DNA from 2 places in the Nocardioides panaciterrulae genome. Region 1 is predicted to be linked to the other one. Evidence: riboswitches for the same ligand, from Rfam matches in the RefSeq annotation. Region 1 holds a riboswitch; the other holds the start of a gene.

What was found. A riboswitch is a leader RNA that binds a small molecule or an ion and turns the genes downstream of it on or off. The one in region 1 is predicted to bind thiamine pyrophosphate.
Region 2: it holds a riboswitch for thiamine pyrophosphate, as region 1 does, so the genes downstream of both, BJZ21_RS12815 (purine-cytosine permease family protein) here and BJZ21_RS18335 (thiamine ABC transporter substrate-binding protein) in region 1, are expected to answer to the same signal.

The regions. Positions count from the first base shown of each region.
Region 1 covers NZ_JACCBG010000001.1:3,852,342-3,861,695, forward strand. The annotation lists gene BJZ21_RS18325 (ABC transporter ATP-binding protein) at 1-963, opposite strand, end outside; gene BJZ21_RS18330 (ABC transporter permease) at 985-2,643, opposite strand; gene BJZ21_RS18335 (thiamine ABC transporter substrate-binding protein) at 2,651-3,718, opposite strand; TPP riboswitch at 3,708-3,828, opposite strand; gene BJZ21_RS18340 (RNA polymerase sigma-70 factor) at 3,921-4,733, opposite strand; gene BJZ21_RS18345 (carboxymuconolactone decarboxylase family protein) at 4,814-5,407, opposite strand; gene BJZ21_RS18350 (alpha/beta hydrolase) at 5,539-6,477, shown strand; gene BJZ21_RS18355 (GNAT family N-acetyltransferase) at 6,474-6,929, shown strand; gene BJZ21_RS18360 (FG-GAP repeat domain-containing protein) at 6,987-7,745, shown strand; gene BJZ21_RS18365 (hypothetical protein) at 7,727-8,206, opposite strand; gene BJZ21_RS18370 (hypothetical protein) at 8,199-8,582, opposite strand; gene BJZ21_RS18375 (putative protein N(5)-glutamine methyltransferase) at 8,635-9,354, shown strand, end outside.
Region 2 covers NZ_JACCBG010000001.1:2,695,213-2,704,566, forward strand. The annotation lists gene thiO (glycine oxidase ThiO) at 1-935, opposite strand, end outside; gene thiE (thiamine phosphate synthase) at 932-1,564, opposite strand; gene BJZ21_RS12815 (purine-cytosine permease family protein) at 1,561-2,922, opposite strand; TPP riboswitch at 2,916-3,025, opposite strand; tRNA gene BJZ21_RS12820 (tRNA-Glu) at 3,288-3,360, opposite strand; tRNA gene BJZ21_RS12825 (tRNA-Gln) at 3,451-3,522, opposite strand; gene BJZ21_RS12830 (CPBP family glutamic-type intramembrane protease) at 3,566-4,528, opposite strand; gene gltX (glutamate--tRNA ligase) at 4,530-5,972, opposite strand; gene BJZ21_RS12840 (fumarylacetoacetate hydrolase family protein) at 6,026-6,835, opposite strand; gene BJZ21_RS12845 (3-methyladenine DNA glycosylase) at 6,877-7,746, shown strand; gene BJZ21_RS12850 (DUF2254 domain-containing protein) at 7,756-9,024, shown strand; gene BJZ21_RS12855 (M23 family metallopeptidase) at 9,096-9,354, shown strand, end outside.

The DNA of each region.
Region 1 (9,354 bases):
CTTCGTGGGCTCGACCGCGAGCCGGACCCGCTCCCCCGGACCGGGGTGCAGGTCCAGCGGCGCGACGGCGTCGATCTCGCCGATCCCGGGCACGCGCACGACGAGGCGCACCTGCTCGGGAGTCACCCGCCCGGACAGCACCTCCCCCTCCAGCGGGCCGCCCCCGCCGGCCACCAGCGCGGACCGGCGTACGGCGACCGCGCCCGCCCGCGGCAGCCCCGCCGCCTCGAGCAGGACCCGGGCCGGGCCGCCACGGAGCACCCCGGCGTAGCCGAGGAACAGCGCGGTCTCGGGGTCCGCCGGCGCCCGCCAGACCTGCGCGATCGGACCGGTCTGCACCACCCGGCCCGCACGCATCACGGCCAGCCGGTCGGCCACCGTGAACGCCTCCTCCTGGTCGTGGGTCACCATCAGCGCGGTGGTGCCGGCGGCCCGGAGGACCTCGCGCAGGTCGCCGGCCAGGCGCTCGCGCAGCCCGGCGTCCAGCGCGGACAGCGGCTCGTCGAGCAGCAGCAGCCGGGGCTGGACGGCGAGCGAGCGGGCCAGCGCCACCCGCTGCCGCTCGCCCCCGGACAGGGTGGTCGGCAGGCGGTCGTCGTACCCCTCGAGGCCGACGGCGGCCAGCAGCTCGGCCACCCGTCGGCGGACCCCCGGCCGCCGCCGGATGCGCAGCGGGTAGCCGACGTTGCGCGCGACGGTGAGGTGGTTGAACAGCTGGCCGTCCTGGAACATCAGCGCGAAGCCCCGCTTGTGGGTCGGCACGCCGGCCAGGTCGCCCCCGTCCCAGCACACCCGCCCCCCGGTCGGCGTCTCCAGCCCGGCCACCGCCCGCAACAGCGTGGACTTGCCGCAGCCGGACGGCCCGAGGACCGCCAGCACCTCCCCGTCGGGCAGGTCGACGGAGACGTCGACGACGGCGGGCACCCCGTCGTACGCCACGCTCAGGCGGTCGATCTGCAGCATCTGCGAACCCTAGGGCGGCCGCTACAGCGAGCCCACGGAGGGCACCCGCAGCCGCTCCACCAGGAGCATCACGAGCGCGGTGGTGGCGGCCAGGACGACCGAGGCGGCCAGGGCCATGCCGTAGTTCATCGGACCGGGGTGGTCGATCAGCCGGTAGATCACGACCGGGACCGTGGGGTGCTCGTCGCGCGACAGGAACGACGTCGCCCCGAACTCGCCCAGCGAGACGGCGAACGCGAACCCGGCGGCGGCCAGCAGCGGCTTCCACACCACCGGCAGGTCCACGGTGAGCAGCGTCCGCAGCGGGCCGGCGCCGAGCGAGGCGGCGGCCTGGCGCTGCCGGTCGTCGATGCCGGTGAGCACCGGGGCGATCGTGCGCACCACCAGCGGGAGCGCGACCAGCGCCTGCGCGATCGGCACCAGCATCGGCGAGTCGCGCAGGTCCAGCGGCGGGTGGTCCAGCGTGATGAGGAACCCGAAGCCGAGCGTCACCGCCGAGACCCCCAGCGGCAGCATGAAGAACCCGTCGAGGCCGATGCGCACCCGGCGCTCGGCGCGGGTGCGGGACCGCCGGGTCACCACCAGGGCGACCAGCAGGCCGAGCGTGAGCGACATCCAGGTGGCGTCCACGGCGGTGCGCAGCGAGGTGACCAGCGCGTCGGTCACGGGCACCAGCAGCGCCTGGTGGGTGCCGTCGGTGGTCAGCGCCCGGTAGTTGCCCAGGCTCCAGCCCCCGTCGACGCGCAGCGAGCCGGCGACCAGGGTCGCGATCGGCGCGGCCACGAGCACGAGCAGCAGGGCGGTGGACAGCAGCGCGGCGACGTCCCCGCGCACCGGTCGGCGGGGCCGGGCCCGGACCCTCGACGCCGTCGGGTCGGCGACCCGGCGCAGCCGGCCGGCGACCAGCAGCAGCGCCACCACCGCGACCAGCTGCAGGATCGACAGCGCGGCGGCCGCCTGCAGGTCGAGCAGGTTGGTGGTCAGCAGGTAGATCTCGGTCTCGACCGAGGAGTAGTGCGGTGCGCCGAGGGTGAGCACGACCCCGAAGGCGGTCGCGCAGAACAGGAACACCACGCTGGCCGCGGACACGATCGCCGGGCGCAGCGCCGGCAGCGTGACCGTCCACAGCACCTGCCAGGGGCTCGCACCGAGCGCGGCGGCGGCCTCGGCCGGCCGGGGGTCGAGCGACTCCCACGTGGACCCGACCGCCCGGATCACGACGGCCACGTTGAAGAACACCAGGCCGGCGATGATCGCCGCCGCGGTCCCGTCGAGGCCGAGGAACCCCAGCGGGCCGGCCTCGCCGAGCAGCTCACGGAACGCGACGCCGACCACCACGGTGGGCAGCACGAACGGCACCAGCAGCGCGGCGCGGACCAGGTCCCGGCCGGGGAACCGCAGGCGGTGGAGGGCGTACGCCGCGGGCAGCCCGAGCAGCACCGCGACCGCGGTGCCGACCGAGGCCGACCAGACCGTGAACCACAGCACCCGGTGGACCCGCGGCCGGCCCAGCACCTCGAGGACCGCGCCCGGGTCGAAGGAGCCGTCGGCGAAGAAGCCGCGCTCGAGCATGCCGCTGACCGGCAGCACGAAGAACGCGCCCAGCACCAGCACGGGCACCACCGCAGGCCCGACGAGGCCCAGGCGCCTCGACCAGCGCCGGCCCGCGCGGGTGCTCACAGCTCGCTCATCGGGAGGTGACGTCGCTCCACTCCTGCAACCACTCCGCGCGGTGGGCGGCCACGTCGGCCGGGTCCACGGTGTACGGGTGGTCGGGCTGGACGGCGAACTTCGCCCACTGCTTCGGCAACGGCACGCCGTCGACCACGGGGAAGACGTACATGCTCGTCGGCAGCGCGGCCTGCGCCGGCTGGCTGTCGAGGAACCGCACGAACGCCTGGGCGCCCTTCGGGTTGGCGGCCCCGGCGAGCACCCCGGCGTACTCGACCTGGCGGAAGCAGGTGTCGAGCAGCGCGCTGGTCGTCGAGGAGCTCGACCCCTTCGGCACCGTGTAGGCGGGCGAGGAGTCGTAGGACAGCACGATCGGCCGGTCCCCCTTGCCGCCGCCCTGGGTGAAGTCCACCTCGTAGGCCTGCTCCCAGCCGGAGGTGATCTCGGCGTCGTTGGCCATCAGCCGCGACCAGTAGCCCTGCCAGCCGTCGCCGTACTTGGCGATCGTGGCGAGCAGGAACGCCAGGCCGGTGGAGCTGGTGGCGGCACCGGGCAGCACGAACTCGCCCTTGTACGCCGGGTCGGTCAGGTCGTCCATCGTCCGCGGCGGCGCCTGGTGGTGGGCCTTGAACCAGGTGTCGTCGACGTTGACGCAGACGTCGCCGTTGTCGACCGGGGTGAGCGCGTGGGCGTCGTCGCCGGGCAGCGCGTAGTCCGAGACCCCGGCGGGCTCGTCCCAGGAGTACGGCGCGAACACGCCGGCCTCGAGCGCGCGGGACGCGAAGGTGTTGTCCACCCCGAACGCGACGTCGCCGAGCGGGTCGTCCTTGGTCAGCACCAGCTTGTTGGTCAGCTGGCCGGCGTCCCCCTCGGCCTTCACGACCAGGTCGTAGCCCGACTGCTGCTCGAACTTGCGGATCAGCGGCTTGGGCAGCGTGAACGAGTCGTGGGTGACCAGCACGACCTTGCTGCTCGAGGAGCTGCTGTCGTCGGCGGAGTCACCACCGATCACCGAGCAGCCCGAGGCGGTGACCGCCATGGCCGTGATCGTGACGAGTGCGCCGAGCGCGCGTGTGGACTTCACGTGGACTCCCTTCGCCGGTGCTAACCGGAGCAGGTTCGGAGGGTCTGCGGCTGTTCCGCACTCTCAGCACGCTGGTCCGTCAGGACGGGCGCGCTCCCCTGTCTTGTGCCGCCACACTACCCGGCCGCCCCGACCACCCGGACCGCGCTGGCCGGACCGCGCTGGCCGGACCGTGCTGGCCGGGCTGCTCAGCGGCCCGGGCTCACCGGGTCAGCCGCACCACCTCGTCGAGACGGGCCAGCTTGGCGGGGTTGCGCACGTAGTAGATCGCGGTGACCAGGCCGTCCTCCACGAGGAGCGACCCGATCGCGTCCAGCTCGCCGCCGACGCGGATGCGCAGCGCCGGGGCGCCGTTGACCACCACGACCTCTGCCTGGGCGGTGCCGTCCTTGGGCGCGACCGCGTCGAGGAACCGCAACACCTTCTCGCGCCCCAGGATCGGCCGCAGCGCCGCCTTCTTGACCCCGCCCCCGTCGGACACCAGGACCACGTCGGGCGAGAGCACGTCGAGCAGGCTCTGGATGTCGCCCGTCGCGGTCGCCGTCAGGAAGCGGGCGACGACCTCCTCGCGCAGCCCCGCCGGCACCTCGGCCCGGGGCCGCCGCTCCTCCACGTGCGCCCGGGCCCGGCGGGCGATCTGGCGGACCGCCGCCGGCGACCTGTCCACGGCCGCCGCGATCTCGTCGTAGGACAGCGCGAAGACCTCCCGGAGCACGAACACCGCGCGCTCGGTGGGCGCGAGGGTCTCCAGCACCAGCAGCATCGCGGTCGAGACGCTGTCGGCGAGCTCGAGGTCCTCCGCGACGTCCGGCGTGGTGAGCAGCGGCTCGGGGAGCCACGGCCCGACGTACTCCTCCCGACGGCGCTGCAGGGTGCGGAGCCGGTTCAGTCCGAGCCGGGTCACGATCCGCACCAGGTAGGCCCGCTGGTCGCGGACGGCGGCGTGGTCGACCTCGGCCCACCGCAGCCAGGTCTCCTGCAGGACGTCCTCGGCGTCGGCGGCCGAGCCGAGCATCTCGTAGGCGACCGTGAACAGCAGGTTGCGGTGGGTCACGAAGGTGTCGGTGGCGTCCCGGGAGCCGTGCTCGGCGGTGCTCACGAGGCCGAGGGTACGTCGTCGGCGGGCTGCGACAGGGGCAGCTCGCACACCTCGGAGTAGCCCTGACTCTGCAACCCGGCGGCGGAGTTGAAGCGGGAGCGCATGTTCTCCAGCGCGATCATCTGGGTCAGCTCGACGACCGCCGCGGCGCCCAGCTGGTCGACCAGGCCGGCCACCATCTCGTCGGTGACGGTCGGCGGGGTGAGGCTCATCGCCTCGGCGTACGCCAGCACGTCGCGCTCCAGCGCCGTGAAGACCCGGGAGTCCCGCCACCGCGGCACCTCGCGCACCTTGGCCAGGTCCAGGCCGTCGTCGTGCGCCTTGAAGTAGCCGAAGTCGAGGCACCAGCTGCAGCCGATCACGCCGGCGCTGGCGAGCTGCGCGTAGGACTTCAGGTGGGGGTCCAGCGCCCGCCACCTCGACACCTTGCCCTCGAAGGACACCACGGCCCTCAGGACCGGCTTGTTGTGGAAGTAGACGAAGAGGTTGTCGGGCAGCTCGTCGCCGATCATGCGCCGGGCGACCGCCTTCACCACGGCGCCGTAGACGCCGCTCAACCTGGCCTTCGGGATCCGGAAGGTGCTCGCCACGGGGTGCTCCTCTGCTCGGTGTGATGGGTCCGTCGACATCAAGACACCGCGGGCAGCGCCGGTGTGACAACCCCGTGTGACAAGCCGGTGTGACAGAGGCGGGCGACCGGACGTGTGAGAGCCTCGGCGCCATGAGCGCCCGCGGGGTCCCCAGCCGACGTCACCAGCTGCTGGCCCGGGCCGTGCCCCGGGTGCGCCGGTCCCGCGAGCTGGACACCGAGGCCGCCGAGCGGGCGCGGCTCGAGCGCTGGCACGCCGGGCTGGACCGGTCGCTGCCGACCCGGCTGGTGCCGCGGTTCGAGCGGCGCTTCTCGGTCGTCACCGAGACCCTGGCGGCCGGCGACCCGGTCGGCGCCGGCTTCCCGGCGTACGTCCTCACGCCGCGACACCTCGAGCCGCGGCGCACGGTGGTCTACCTGCACGGCGGCGGCTTCGTGGCGCCGATCGACCCCTTCCACGTCCGCTACGCCGCGCGGCTGGCCACCCGGCTGCACGCGCGGGTCGTGCTGCCCGACTACCCGCTGGCCCCCGAGCACAGCTGGCGCGACTCCCACGAGCCGGTGGTGGAGCTGACCGCGCGCTGGCTCACCGAGCCCGAGCCGGTGGTGCTGGCCGGCGACTCGGCCGGCGGCGGCCTCGCGCTGGCGATCGCCGAGGCGCTGCGCGACCGCGGGGGCCCGCAGCCCTCGCACCTGCTGCTGCACTCGCCCTGGGTCGACCTGACCACCTCGACCCCCGAGACCGAGTCGTTCTCGCGACGCGACCCGTGGCTGTTCCTCGGCAAGCTGCGCGCCTACGCGGCCTGGTGGGCCGGCACGCCGGACGACCTGGCCCGCTTCGAGGTCTCCCCCGCGCTCGGCGAGCTCGACGGGCTGCCGCCCGCGCTGGTGTTCTGCGGCACCCGCGACACCCTCGCGCCCGGCTGCCGGCTGCTCGCGTCGCGGGCCGAGGGCACCTCCTGGGACCTCACCTACGTCGAGGAGCCCGACCTGATCCACGTCTACCCGCTGCTGCCGCTGGTGCCCGAGGCGGGGCGGGCGTGGCGGCAGACGGTCGCGTTCCTCGGATGAGGCCCGGCCCGCGGCCGGCGGTCGTCGCGGTCGGCTTCGACGACCTCGACGCGCGGACGGCGTACGACGTGTGGCGGCTGCGTCAGTCGGTGTTCGTCGTCGAGCAGGAGTGTCCCTACCCGGACCTCGACGGCCGCGACGTCGAGCCCGGCACCCGGCACGTGCTGCTCTCGGACGAGACCGGCGCCCTGTGCGGCTACGCCCGCGTGCTCGACGACGGTGACGCGTGGCGGATCGGCCGGGTGCTGCTCGCGCCGGCCCTGCGCGGGCGCGGGGGGTCCGACCCGCTGATGCGGGCGGCACTGGCCCAGTGCCCGGACCGGGACGTGGTGCTGGACGCGCAGTCACCGCTGGCCGGGTGGTACGCCTCGTACGGGTTCGTCGTGGCCGGGCCGGAGTTCGTCGAGGACGGGATCCCGCACGTCCCGATGCGGCTGCCCCGCGCCCGCTGACCCGCGCCCGCTGACCCCGGCCCGCAACCACCGGTCCGGCCCACGCGTCAGAAGGGCATGAGGTCGCCCGTCGTGCCCGTCGTGCTGCTGGCAGTGCTGCTCTCCGGCTGCGGCACGACGGCCCTGGCCGGCCGGGACGTTCCAGGTCGCCCGGCGCCCTCGGGCGCGACCGGCGCCGATGGTGGGCGGCACCAGCCCGGCTGGCCGCCGCCGGCCGAGATGCACACCCGGACCAGCCCCCGCGCCCCGCACAGCAACCGGGCGGCGACGTACGGCCTGGGCGACCTCGACGGTGACGGCCGTGCGGACCTGGTCGAGGTGCGCACCGACGGGCGGGTCACCGCCGAGCTGACGTGGCTCGGACACCGCGCCGCGCGGCTGCCGGCCGACCCCACGCTGCGGCTGCAGGCGCTGCCCGACCTCGACGGCGACGGCCGCGCCGAGGTGCTGGTCGCCTCGACGGCGGCCGGCTGCTGCGACGCCTACCGGCTGCCCGACACCCGCTCGGCGGTCCTCGCGGTCGTACACGGCCGGCTGCGGCCCCTGCGCTGGGCCGACGACGGCCAGGTGCGGCTGCGGTTCGACCAGGGGCGGGGCGACCTGTACGCCGGGATCCGGTGCGGGCCCGACGGGCTGCACCTGCTCGAGGCGCTCGATGACGGCAGCGCGGCCACGCTGACCGACGCGGTTGTCTCGATCCTCGCCGGCGTCGCCCGCCACGGCCCGGTGACCCGGCGGACCGTGGCGGCGGGCCGCGTCCGCTCGGAGACCAGCACCCGCTGCCCGGGGCTGGACGCTCAGGGCTGGGCGGCCTGAGCCTCCCCGATGGCGGCGCCGCGGCGCTGGCGGCGCAGCCAGACCAGGCCGAGGACCGGCAGCACGGCCGGCACGAAGCCGTAGCCGATGCCGTAGTCGGACCACACCGAGGCGTCGGGGAACCAGTCCCGCACGACCAGGCTCAGCGTGCCCACGGCGAGGACCCCGGCGAGCTCCACCCACAGCATCACGCTGGCGAACCCGGTCCGGCCCACCGAGGCCCGCCGGATCGCCACCCAGCCGGCGGCGTAGGTGAGCGCGGCGACCGCCGAGAGCGTGTAGGCGACCGGCGCGCGTCCGGCGTCGGTGGCGAGCTGGACCGCGCTGCGCGCCCCGGCCGCCACGGTGAACAGCGCGTAGAGCGCCAGCAGCACCTTGTGCGGCCCGCTGCGCGGCGCCGCGGAGTCGGGCGCCGGGGAGTCGGGCGCCGGCGACGCCGGGGAGGGGGTCGGCTCAGGCACCGTGCCCCCACGTCATCTGCAGGCGGACGGCGATCACGGCGACCGCCAGCGCGGCGACCGTCACGACCGCCGTGGACCAGGTGCTGCGCTCGTCGGCCACCGACTGCATCGCGATCGGCAGCACGCACACCGCGGCGACCAGGTAGCCGATGTGCGCCGAGGTCTCGGCCGGCCGCTGGCCGTTCAGCATGCTGCCGACGCCGGCGACGACCCGGACCGCCAACAGCAGCTCGAGGATCCAGACCATGTGGTCGAGCCAGGCGGGGCGCGGGACCCGGCGCAGGGTGAGGACCAGGGCGACCAGGGTGACCAGGCCGGCGTACACCACCGCGACCAGCGTGAGCTGACCGAGCGGCGTGTCGAGGGCGGAGCGCATGGCACCATCATCGCCTGCCGATCCCGACCGCTCGTGACCGCCCGGAGGGCCCGTGACCGCCGACGCACCGCCCGACCGGCCGCCCGGGGACGTCCCGGACGGGCTGGTGGCGCGGCTGCGCGCGGCCGGCTGCGTCTTCGCCGAGGACGAGGCCGCCGTGCTCGTGGACTCGGCCTCCTCGGCCGCCGAGCTGGAGCGGATGACCGCCCGGCGGGTGGCCGGGGCGCCGCTGGAGGTGGTCGTCGGCTGGGCCGAGCTCTGCGGCACCCGGGTCGGGGTGGCGCCCGGGGTGTTCGTGCCGCGGCAGCGCACCGCGATGATGGCGCGCCGGGCCGCCGGCCTGGTCGGGCGCCGCGGAGTGCTGGTCGACCTGTGCTGCGGCACCGGGGCCATCGGCGCGATCGTGCTCGCGCGGCAGCCGGCGGCCGAGGTGTGGGCCGCCGACCTCGACCCGGCGGCGGTCGCCTGCGCGCGCCGCAACCTGCCCCCGGAGCGGGTCCGGCAGGGCGACCTCTACGCCGCGCTGCCGGACCGGCTGCGCGGCCGCGTGGACGTGCTGGCCTGCAACGCGCCGTACGTGCCGACCGACCGGATCGCCCTGATGCCGCCGGAGGCGCGGGAGCACGAGCACCGGGTCGCCCTCGACGGCGGCGCCGACGGTCTCGAGGTGCAGCGGCGGGTGGTCGCCGGGGCGCCGGCCTGGCTGGCGCCGGGCGGCACCCTGCTGGTCGAGAGCAGCGTCGCCCAGGCCCCGACCAGCGCCGCCCTGATG
Region 2 (9,354 bases), 1.2 Mb from region 1:
GGCGTGCCCGGACGCCAGCGGGCGATGGCCTCCACCCACTCCAGCTCGGTGACGCCGGCGACCACCGCGACCGCATCGCGCAGCAGGTCGTGGACACCACCGGCGGTCACGGTGGTCTCGAACCCGCGCTCCTCCACGGTGGCGCCCACGATGAGCCGGTCCTGGCCGTAGGGCACGAGGTAGACCTGCCGTCCGTGCACGAGCGCCCGGACCGTCCCGCGCAGCAGGCCGCCGGCGCCGGCCAGCCGCAGGATCTGGCCCTTCACCGGCCGGACCCCCAACCGGGGCACGCCCGGCAGCCGGTCGGAGGACGCGCCCAGGGCGACCACGACGGACTCCGCGGACTCCGTGCTGCCGTCGTCCAGCACCAGCCCGCTCGCCCGGCCCTCGTGCACCACCAGCGACGTGGCCCTCCGACGGACGACCCGGACACCCGCGGCCTCGGCCGCGGAGAGCAGGGCCGCGTGCAGGCTGCGTCCGTCGACGGAGTGGTCGCCGTCGACGGCCAGGGCGCCGCGGATCCGTGGCGACAGCGCCGGCTCCCGCCGCCGGGCCTCGCGCGGGGTGAGCCGCTCGACCTCCAGGCCCAGTTGGCGCTGGAACTCGTGCTGCTCCTGCAGGGCCGCCATGTCGTCGGCGTCGAACCCCACGACCAGGGTGCCCACCGTGCGGAGCCCGACCTGCAGGCCGCTGGCCTGCTGCACCTCCTCCACGAAGCGGGGGAACCGGTCGAGGCTGGCCCGGCACAGCTGCAGCAGCCGCTCCTCGCCGTAGGCCGCCTCGGTCACCGGGGCCAGCATCCCCGCGGCGGCGTACGACGCACCGGCACCCGGCCGGGGGTCCACGACGGTGACGCGCAGACCACGCTGGGCGCAGCGCCAGGCGATCCCGACCCCGATCAGGCCGCCGCCGGCGATCACCACCGACCCGGTCATCTCGTGCCGTCCCGTCCCAGCGCCGCCAGCAGGTCACGGACCGCCCGAGCCGGGTCGGGGGCCTCGGAGACCGCCGAGACCACCGCCACCCCGGCGGCACCCGCGGCCACCAGCGAACGGACCCGGTCGGCGGTGACGCCCGCGATGGCGATCACGGGCACGTCGACCGCGGCCGCGACCGCCCCGACGCGCTCGGGGCCGAGCGCGTCGGGCAGTCCGGTCTTGGTCCCTGTGGCGAAGGCCGGGCCGACCCCGAGGTAGTCGGCCCCGGCCGCCACCAGCTCACGGGCGGCCTCGGGCGTGCGGGCGGTGCCGCCCAGGAGGTGGCCGGCGCCGGCCAGCCGGCGCGCGGCCGCCATCGGCAGGTCGTGCTCCCCGAGATGGGTACCGTCGGCGCCGACGGCCAGCGCGATGTCGACCCGGTCGTCGACGATGCACAAGGCGTCGTACGAGCGGCACCGCTGCACGACGTGGCCGGCCAGGTCGAACAGCTCGCGGTCGGTGACGCCCTTGGCGCGCACCTGGACGACGTGGGCGCCGGCGGCGACCGCCGCGGACACCGCCACCAGGCAGTCACGCCCGTCGCGGACGTCGGTCAGGACGTGCAGGCCGCGGACGTCACGACTCACGACCGCCTCCTCGACCGGGCGGCCAGCGCTCCCGGCCCGGCGAGCAGCACGGCGAGCACCGAGGCCACCGCCAGGCTCACCAGCGAGGCCGACCAGCCGTTGGCCGGGTCGATCCCGAGGTCGTGCTGGCGGGCCGTCCACCAGTCGGTCCAGCCCGCGCCGGGGCCGTCGAAGTACGTCGGAAGGGTCAGCTGGTAGGCCACGAACCCGGCCGCCCAGGCCAGCAGCAGCGCCGGGCGCGTCGGCGCCGTCGACGAGACGTCCCACCGGTCCCGCGGGAGCAGGTAGTAAGCCACGACGAACACGCCCGCCAGCGGCACGAAGACCGCGCCGATCAGGAACAGGAACGCCTCGTAGCTGGCGATGTCGAAGGTCAGCGCCAACAGCGTCGCGAGCACCCCGACGCCGGCCGCCAGGATCCGCCGGTCGGCCCGGGACACGAGGTTCTGCGCCGACATCGCCGTGGAGTAGATGTTGGCGAACGCCTCGTCCACCTCGACCACGACCAGCACCAGCACCGACGCCGCGCCGAAGGGCACCGCCACCAGGGCCCCGATGACGTCGAGCCCCTCGGTGCCGTAGGCCGCCAGAGCCAGCACGCCCAAGGTGAAGAAGGCGATGGTGGCGGCTCCGTACCCCACCGCGGAGCCGGTGAAGGCCGCCCGCCCCGACCGAACGTGGCGGGTGTAGTCGGCGGCCAACGGGAACCACGAGACCGGCAGCGCGATCACGATGTCGACGGCGGCCCAGAACGAGGGGGCACCACCGCCGTGCAGCGGTGGCAGCGGGTGGGCGAGCACCCGGACGAACAGGTAGACCACAGCCGCCAGGGCGACCCACACGGCGTATCGGGCCAGCACCTGCATCGCACCGACCGGCCGCAGCGCCATCCCGGTGGCCACGACTCCGGCGGCGAGCACGAACGGCCACCGCGGGGTGCCCAGGGCCGTGGAGGCGGCCTCGGCGATGATCACGATCTCGAAGGTCGCCCACCCGACGCACTGGGCCAGGTTGAGCACCGTCGGCAGCGCCGAGGCGTGCCGGCCGAGCACGCCGCGCAGCAGCACCATCGCGGGCACCCGCTGGCGGGCACCCGGCGCCGCCGCCAGGCCGAGCAGCACGGATCCGATCACGGCGCCGACCACGATGGCCAGCAGGGTCACCGACAGCGGCCGGTCGGCCAGCACCACGTAGCTCGCCGCGACCGGCAGCAGCAGGCTGATGCCGAGGTTGCCCCACAGGCCAAGGGTGTCGGTCAACCCGAGGGAGCCGACCGTCGGCTGCTCCAGCGTGAGCGGTGCGTCGTGGGTGGCGGAGCCGGGCCGGTTCACCCCGTGGTCCGTGGTGGTGTCGCTCATCGAAAGCACCTTCCTCCGCCGGCATTGCCCGGACAGGTTCGGCGGTCGGTGTCGAAGCAGACACCCTCTCAGCCCGATTGCACGAGCTCCCGCGTTGCTGTGCTCGACCGTATACCTCGATCCCGTCCCGCCCGACACCGACCAGATGCTGGTGGCCCCTTGATCTCCGACCTGGTCGGTCGCTCCGCGCACTGGGCGCGTTCCTGATCGACCCTGAACCGGGCCCGCGAAGCCGCACGCACCCGTGCACCGAGCTGCGGCTTGCCGCCCGGGCCGATCCGCTCTTGCCGCAGCGCGCGTCACAGCGAAATGACAATGGGGCCCTGGCCAGCGTTTTCGCTGGCCAGGGCCTCACTTCGCCTCTGTACCCCCGACCGGATTCGAACCGGCGCTACCGCCTTGAGAGGGCGGCGTGCTAGGCCGCTACACAACGGGGGCTTGCCTTGCCGCTCTGATCGAGCAGCGGGTGAAACCCTAGTAGAACTGGGCTTTTCACACCAAATCCCGGCCGATTGGACCGGGACTTCGCTGGGATACTAGGACTCGAACCTAGACTAACTGGACCAGAACCAGTCGTGCTGCCAATTACACCATATCCCAATGGCCGGGCCCGTCCGGTTTCCCGCCGAGCCGAGATGGAACCTTACACGCGCCCCTTCGGGGCGAGCAAAACGGCCCTCTCGGTGGCCGTTCGGACGCCCGTACGACGGGCCGCGAGCAGCGCGAGGCCGAGGTAGACCAGCGACTGGGTGAGCGTCACAGGGATGCTCCACCAGCTGCCGCCGGTCGGGTTGAGCGTCGACCCCATGTCACCGAACGCCAGCGCGAGACCGAACGCCAGCCAGTTGTTGAGCACGTGCATCGCGATCCCCGCCTCGAGCCCGCCGGTGCCGATCACCAGCACCCCGGCCACCACGCCGAAGGCGAACCGGTCGAAGAAGACCGGCGCGCTCTGTGCACCGTGAGCGAGCGCGAACAGCACCGCCGGCCCCACCACCGCGACCCACCGACTGCGGAACAGCCCGCCGAAGGCCTGGGTGAGGTAGCCGCGGAACGCGTACTCCTCCCCCGCCGCCTGCAGCGGGGTGAGGAACAGCACGACGAGCAGGAAGCCGCGGGTGGTGTCGGTGAAGCTGTTGAGGTGCCCGCTCAGCTGCGGGTCGCTCGACGAGGACGGCACCAAGGACGAGACCAGCAGCGTCGCGACCAGCGAGAGCACCGCCAGCCCCAGGCAGGTCGCGAACCACCGCCACCGCAGCCGCGGCCGCACCGAGGCCAGCCAGCCGGGTCGCAGGCCGTGCACGAGCCGCTGGAGGGCCCAGGTGACCGGGATCGCCGCCGCGAGCACCAGGTTGAGGTACGCCAGTCCGGCGGGCGTCGGGTCCTGCAGGTCGACCAGCCGGTGCATCTTGGCGCCGACGTCGTCACCGGCGGCGGCGTACCCGGCGGCGAAGGGCAGCTGCACGAGCAGCGGCACCAGCCCGAGCATCACCACCACGAGCCCGAACGTCCCCACGACCGGGCGCCACCAGCCGGGCCGCCCTCCCCGGTGGACCTGGTGGTAGTCGAGCCCCGGCCGGGGCGCCGGGACGGGCAGGCCGGTCACGTCAGGCCAGCGCGCCGCGCAGGCGGGCGAGGGACCGCTCCCGGCCGAGCAGCTCCATCGACTCGAACAACGGCGGCGAGACCCGGCGACCGGTCACGGCCACACGGACGGGCCCGAACGCGTGCCGCGGCTTGAGGCCCATCTCGTCGACCAGCTTCGCCTGCAGGGCGGCCTGGATGTCGGCGGTCGACCAGGACTTCACGTCCGCGACCGCGTCGTGCGCGGCCCGGACGACCCCGCGCCCGGTCTCGTCGAGGAGCTTGGCGGCGTCCGCCTCGTCGCGCGTGAAGGCCGCCTCCTCGACGAAGAGGAAGCCCAGCATGTCCACGGCCTCGGTCAGCTTGTTGATCCGCTCGGCGACCAGCGGCATGGCGAGCTCGAGCAGCTGCGCGTCGGAGTCCCGGACCGGATCGCCGACGACGCCGGCCTTCTTGAGGAACGGCAACACCCGCCGCGTCATCTCCTCGACGCTGAGCATCCGCATGTGCGCGGCGTTGATCGCCTCGCACTTCTTCAGGTCGAAGCGGGCGGGGTTCGGGTTCACGTCCTTCAGGTCGAAGACCTCGACCATCTCCTCGAGCGTGAACACGTCGCGGTCCGCGGCGATGGCCCATCCCAGCAGCGCCAGGTAGTTGAGCAGCCCCTCGGGCAGGAAGCCCTGCGCGCGGTAGAGCTCCATGTGCGCCTGCGGGTCGCGCTTGGACAGCTTCTTGTTGCCCTCGCCCATGACGTAGGGCAGGTGGCCGTAGGCCGGCGTCTCGGTGGCGACGCCGATCGCCTTGAGGGCCTCGAACAGCGCGATCTGGCGCGGCGTGCTGGAGAGCAGGTCCTCGCCGCGCAGCACGTGGGTGATCTCCATCGTGGCGTCGTCCACCGGCGCGGTCAGCGTGTAGAGCGGGTCGCCGTTGGCTCGGGCCAGCGCGAAGTCGGGCACGTGCTCGGTCTGGAACGTGATCTCGCCGCGGACCAGGTCGTCCCAGGTGACCGACCCGTCGGGCATCCGGAACCGCACCAACGGCCGGCGGCCCTCGGCGCGGAACGCCGCGACCTGCTCCTCGGTGAGGTCGCGGCAGAAGCCGTCGTACCCCATCACCTTGGAGCCCGACGCCTTGCGGCGCGCGTCGACCTCCTCGGTGGTGCAGTAGCAGTCGTAGGTGAACGACGAGGCGCGCAGCCTCGCCAGCACGTCGGCGTAGATCTCGGTCCGCTCGGACTGCCGGTAGGGGCCGTGCTCGCCGCCCTTCTCGACACCCTCGTCCCAGTCCAGGCCCAGCCAGCGGAACAGGTCGATCAGCGAGTTGTAGGACTCCTCGGTGTTCCGCTCCTTGTCGGTGTCCTCGATCCGGAACACGAACGTGCCGCCGTGACGACGGGCGAAGGCCCAGTTGTAGAGGGCGGTGCGGGCCAGCCCGACATGCGGCGAGCCGGTCGGGCTCGGCGCCATGCGGACGCGGATGGGACGGGTGCGCAACCCCTGGTCGGTCAACCCCTGGTCGTTCAACGCAGTGCCACCTTGTTCGTGAGAGTGCCGAGTCCGGCGATCGAGATCTCGACCTCGTCGCCGACGTTCATGGGACCGACACCGTCCGGGGTGCCGGTGAGGATGACGTCGCCAGGCAGCAGCGTCATCACGCTCGAGACGTGCGCGACCAGCGTGGGGATGTCGAAGATCAGGTCGCGGGTGTTGCCGTCCTGCTTGAGGTCACCGTTGAGGAACGTCTGGACGCTGCGGCCCTCGGCGAAGTCGTTGGGGTCGAGGTCGGTCTCGATCCAGGGCCCGAGCGGGCAGAAGGAGTCGAAGCCCTTGGCGCGGGTGAACTGCACGTCGGAACGCTGCAGGTCGCGGGCGGTGACGTCGTTGGCGATCGTGTAGCCGTGGATCACGTCGGTCGCCTGCTCGCGCGGCACGTCCCGGCAGATCCGGCCGATCACCACCGCCAGCTCCCCCTCGAAATGCAGGTTCTGGGTCTGCTTCGGGTAGAAGATCGGGTCGCCGGGGCCGACCACGCTGGTGTTGGGCTTGAGGAACATCAGCGGCTCGGCCGGCACCTCCCCACCCATCTCGGCGGCGTGCGCCGCATAGTTCTTGCCGATGCCGATCACCTTGCTGCGGGGCAGGACCGGGGCGAGCAGCCGGACGTCGGCGAGCTTGTGCTCCTGGTCGAGCAGCTTCACCCCGACGTAGAGCGGGTCGCCAGCCAGCGCCACGACGACGCTGTCCTCGTCGGGCTGGCCGAACTCGTCGACGTCGCCGGTCACGACGCCGTACATGGGGTCTTCTCCGGTGGTGAATCTCGCGATGCGCACGCCGCGAGCCTATCCACCTACGATTTCGTGCCGTGGAGGTGATGGAGGAGCCCGAGTGGCGCGCGTGTGCCGCGGCACACGCCGCGCGCGTCGACGACTTCGTGCGACCGCACCTGGCCCGTCGCGAGGCGCGGGTCAAGCACCCCGTGCACGACTTCCTGTTCACCTACTACTCCCACCGGCCGGCGCAGCTGCGGCGCTGGCACCCGGGGTACGGCGTCGCGCTCGCCGGCGACGCGTCGGAGTACGCCGGGCTGAAGGGCTACGAGGGTGGGGTCGCCGGCCGGCCCGTGACCGTCAGCGAGGAGTGCGTCGCGTCCCGGCGGCCGCTGCTGGAGTCCCTGCACCGGCTGCTGGCCGCCACCGCCGGCCGGTCCCCCAACTTCGGCTGCTTCGGGATGCACGAGTGGGCGATGGTCTACCGCCTGGACGAGGACGAGACCCGGCACGCGGACCGGACGCTGCGCCTGGGGCCGGCGGCCACCGACCAGGTCGTGGAGTCCCATCGCATCGCCTGCTCCCACTTCGACGCCTACCGGTTCTTCACCGGGCCCGCGCGTCCGCTGAACACGCTGCAGCCCACCTCCGCCGATCGGCCGGACTTCGAGCAGCCGGCGTGCCTGCACGCCGGGATGGACCTCTACAAGCACGCGTTCCGGCTCAGCCCGATGATCCCCAGCGATCTGGTCGCGGACTGCTTCGAGCTGGCCCGCGACATCCGAGTGCTCGACATGCGGGCGTCGCCGTACGACCTCGCCGACCTCGGCTTCGACCCGGTGCGCGTCGAGACGGCCGAGGGCAAGCAGCAGTACGCCGCCGCGCAGCGCGTGTTCGCCGACCGGGCCGCGCCGCTGCGGCAGCGCCTCATCGACGAGTGCCGGGAGCTCCTGGAGGTTGCGGGTCACGGCTAGGGTGCCCGGATGCGAGTGCGGCAGGCCCTGTCCCGGCTCGGCGCCGCGTTCTGGACGATCCCGGCCGTCGGAGCGGTGCTCGGCGTGGTGTTCGGCTGGCTGGCCCCCCGGATCGACCTGCGCCTGGGCGGCCACGACGGCCTGCTCTTCGGCGGCGGCCCGGACTCGGCGCAGGCGATCCTGCAGACCGTGGCCACCTCGGTGCTCACCTTCGCCGGCCTCACCTTCTCCATCACCGTGGTGGCGCTGCAGCTCGCGTCGAGCCAGTTCAGCCCGCGGGTGCTCGGCCCGCTCCTGCGCGACCGCTGGACCGGGAGCGCGCTGGCGACGTTCGTCGGGACGTTCGCCTACTGCCTGATGGTGCTGCGCGAGGTGCAGAGCGAGACGGCGGAGCGGGAGGCCTTCGTGCCAGGGCTCGCCGTCGGGCTGGCGCTCGTGCTCGCGCTGACGGCGATCAGCGCCCTGGTCGGCTTCATCCAGCACATCGCGCAGTCGCTGCGCGTGGTCACGATCATCGACCGGACCTTCCGGGACACCGCGGCCGCCCTGGACGCGTGGTACGGCGGGGACCAGGAGCGGGCCGGCGCCCTGGTCGAGGGGCCGCGCCGGATGGTGACGGCTCGGCGCGACGGCGTGCTGGCGTGGTACGACCGGGACGCCCTCGTGCGGCTGGCGGCCGAGCAGGACCTCAGCATCGAGGTGCTGGTCCCGGCCGGCTCGTGGGTGGTCGCGGGACGGCCCCTGCTCATGGTGCACGGCCGAACCGACGAGGACGTCGACGCCGACGCCGCCCTCGGCCTCGGCCACGAGCGGCAGGTGGCCCGCGACCCGGCCTACGGCTTCCGGCTGTTGGTCGACATCGCCGAGCGGGCCCTGTCCCCCGGTGTCAACGACCCGACCACCGCGGTGCAGTGCCTGGACCGGATCCACTCGCTGCTCGCCCGGCTCGCCCGCGAGGATCTCGCCGTCGGCGACACGGTCCTCGACGGCGTGGTCCGGCTTCGACTGGCGGTGCCGACCTGGGAGGACTACCTCGGGCTGGCCTGCGACGAGATCCGGCACTGGGGCATGGGGTACCTGCGGGTGCACCGTCGGCTCGAGACGATGCTGCACGACCTCGAGCGGCATGTCCCGGTGGAGCGGGAGCAGGCCGTGCGAGAACAGCTGGCCGCACTGCGGCAGGTCCGCACCGAGGAGGTGCACTCATCCTGGGAGCTGGCCTCCACCCACGGCGATCCCGCCGAGGTCCACGAGCTGCGTGGACCACAGGCCCGATGAGCCGGCGCCGCGGCCCGGACGACGCCGGATCGGCGAGCGCGACGTCCGCGGCACGGTCTAGCGTGGCCCGCATGCGACCCGGACGCGCCCTGATCCTGCTGCTCGTGGTGCCGCTGCTGGTCGGGGTCCTGGCACCCGCCGCTCGGGCGGGCGACCCGCGCTGGGTGTTCTACAGCCACGACGCGACCCGCTACACCTCGCCGTGGTTCGCCGGGGCGCACCGGATCATGGTCCCGTTCGGCTGCACCCGGGCGCCGTACTACTCCCCGGACCCGCGCTGCGCGCACGAGCGCGGCTTCCACCACGGCATCGACGTGGCGATGCGGTGCG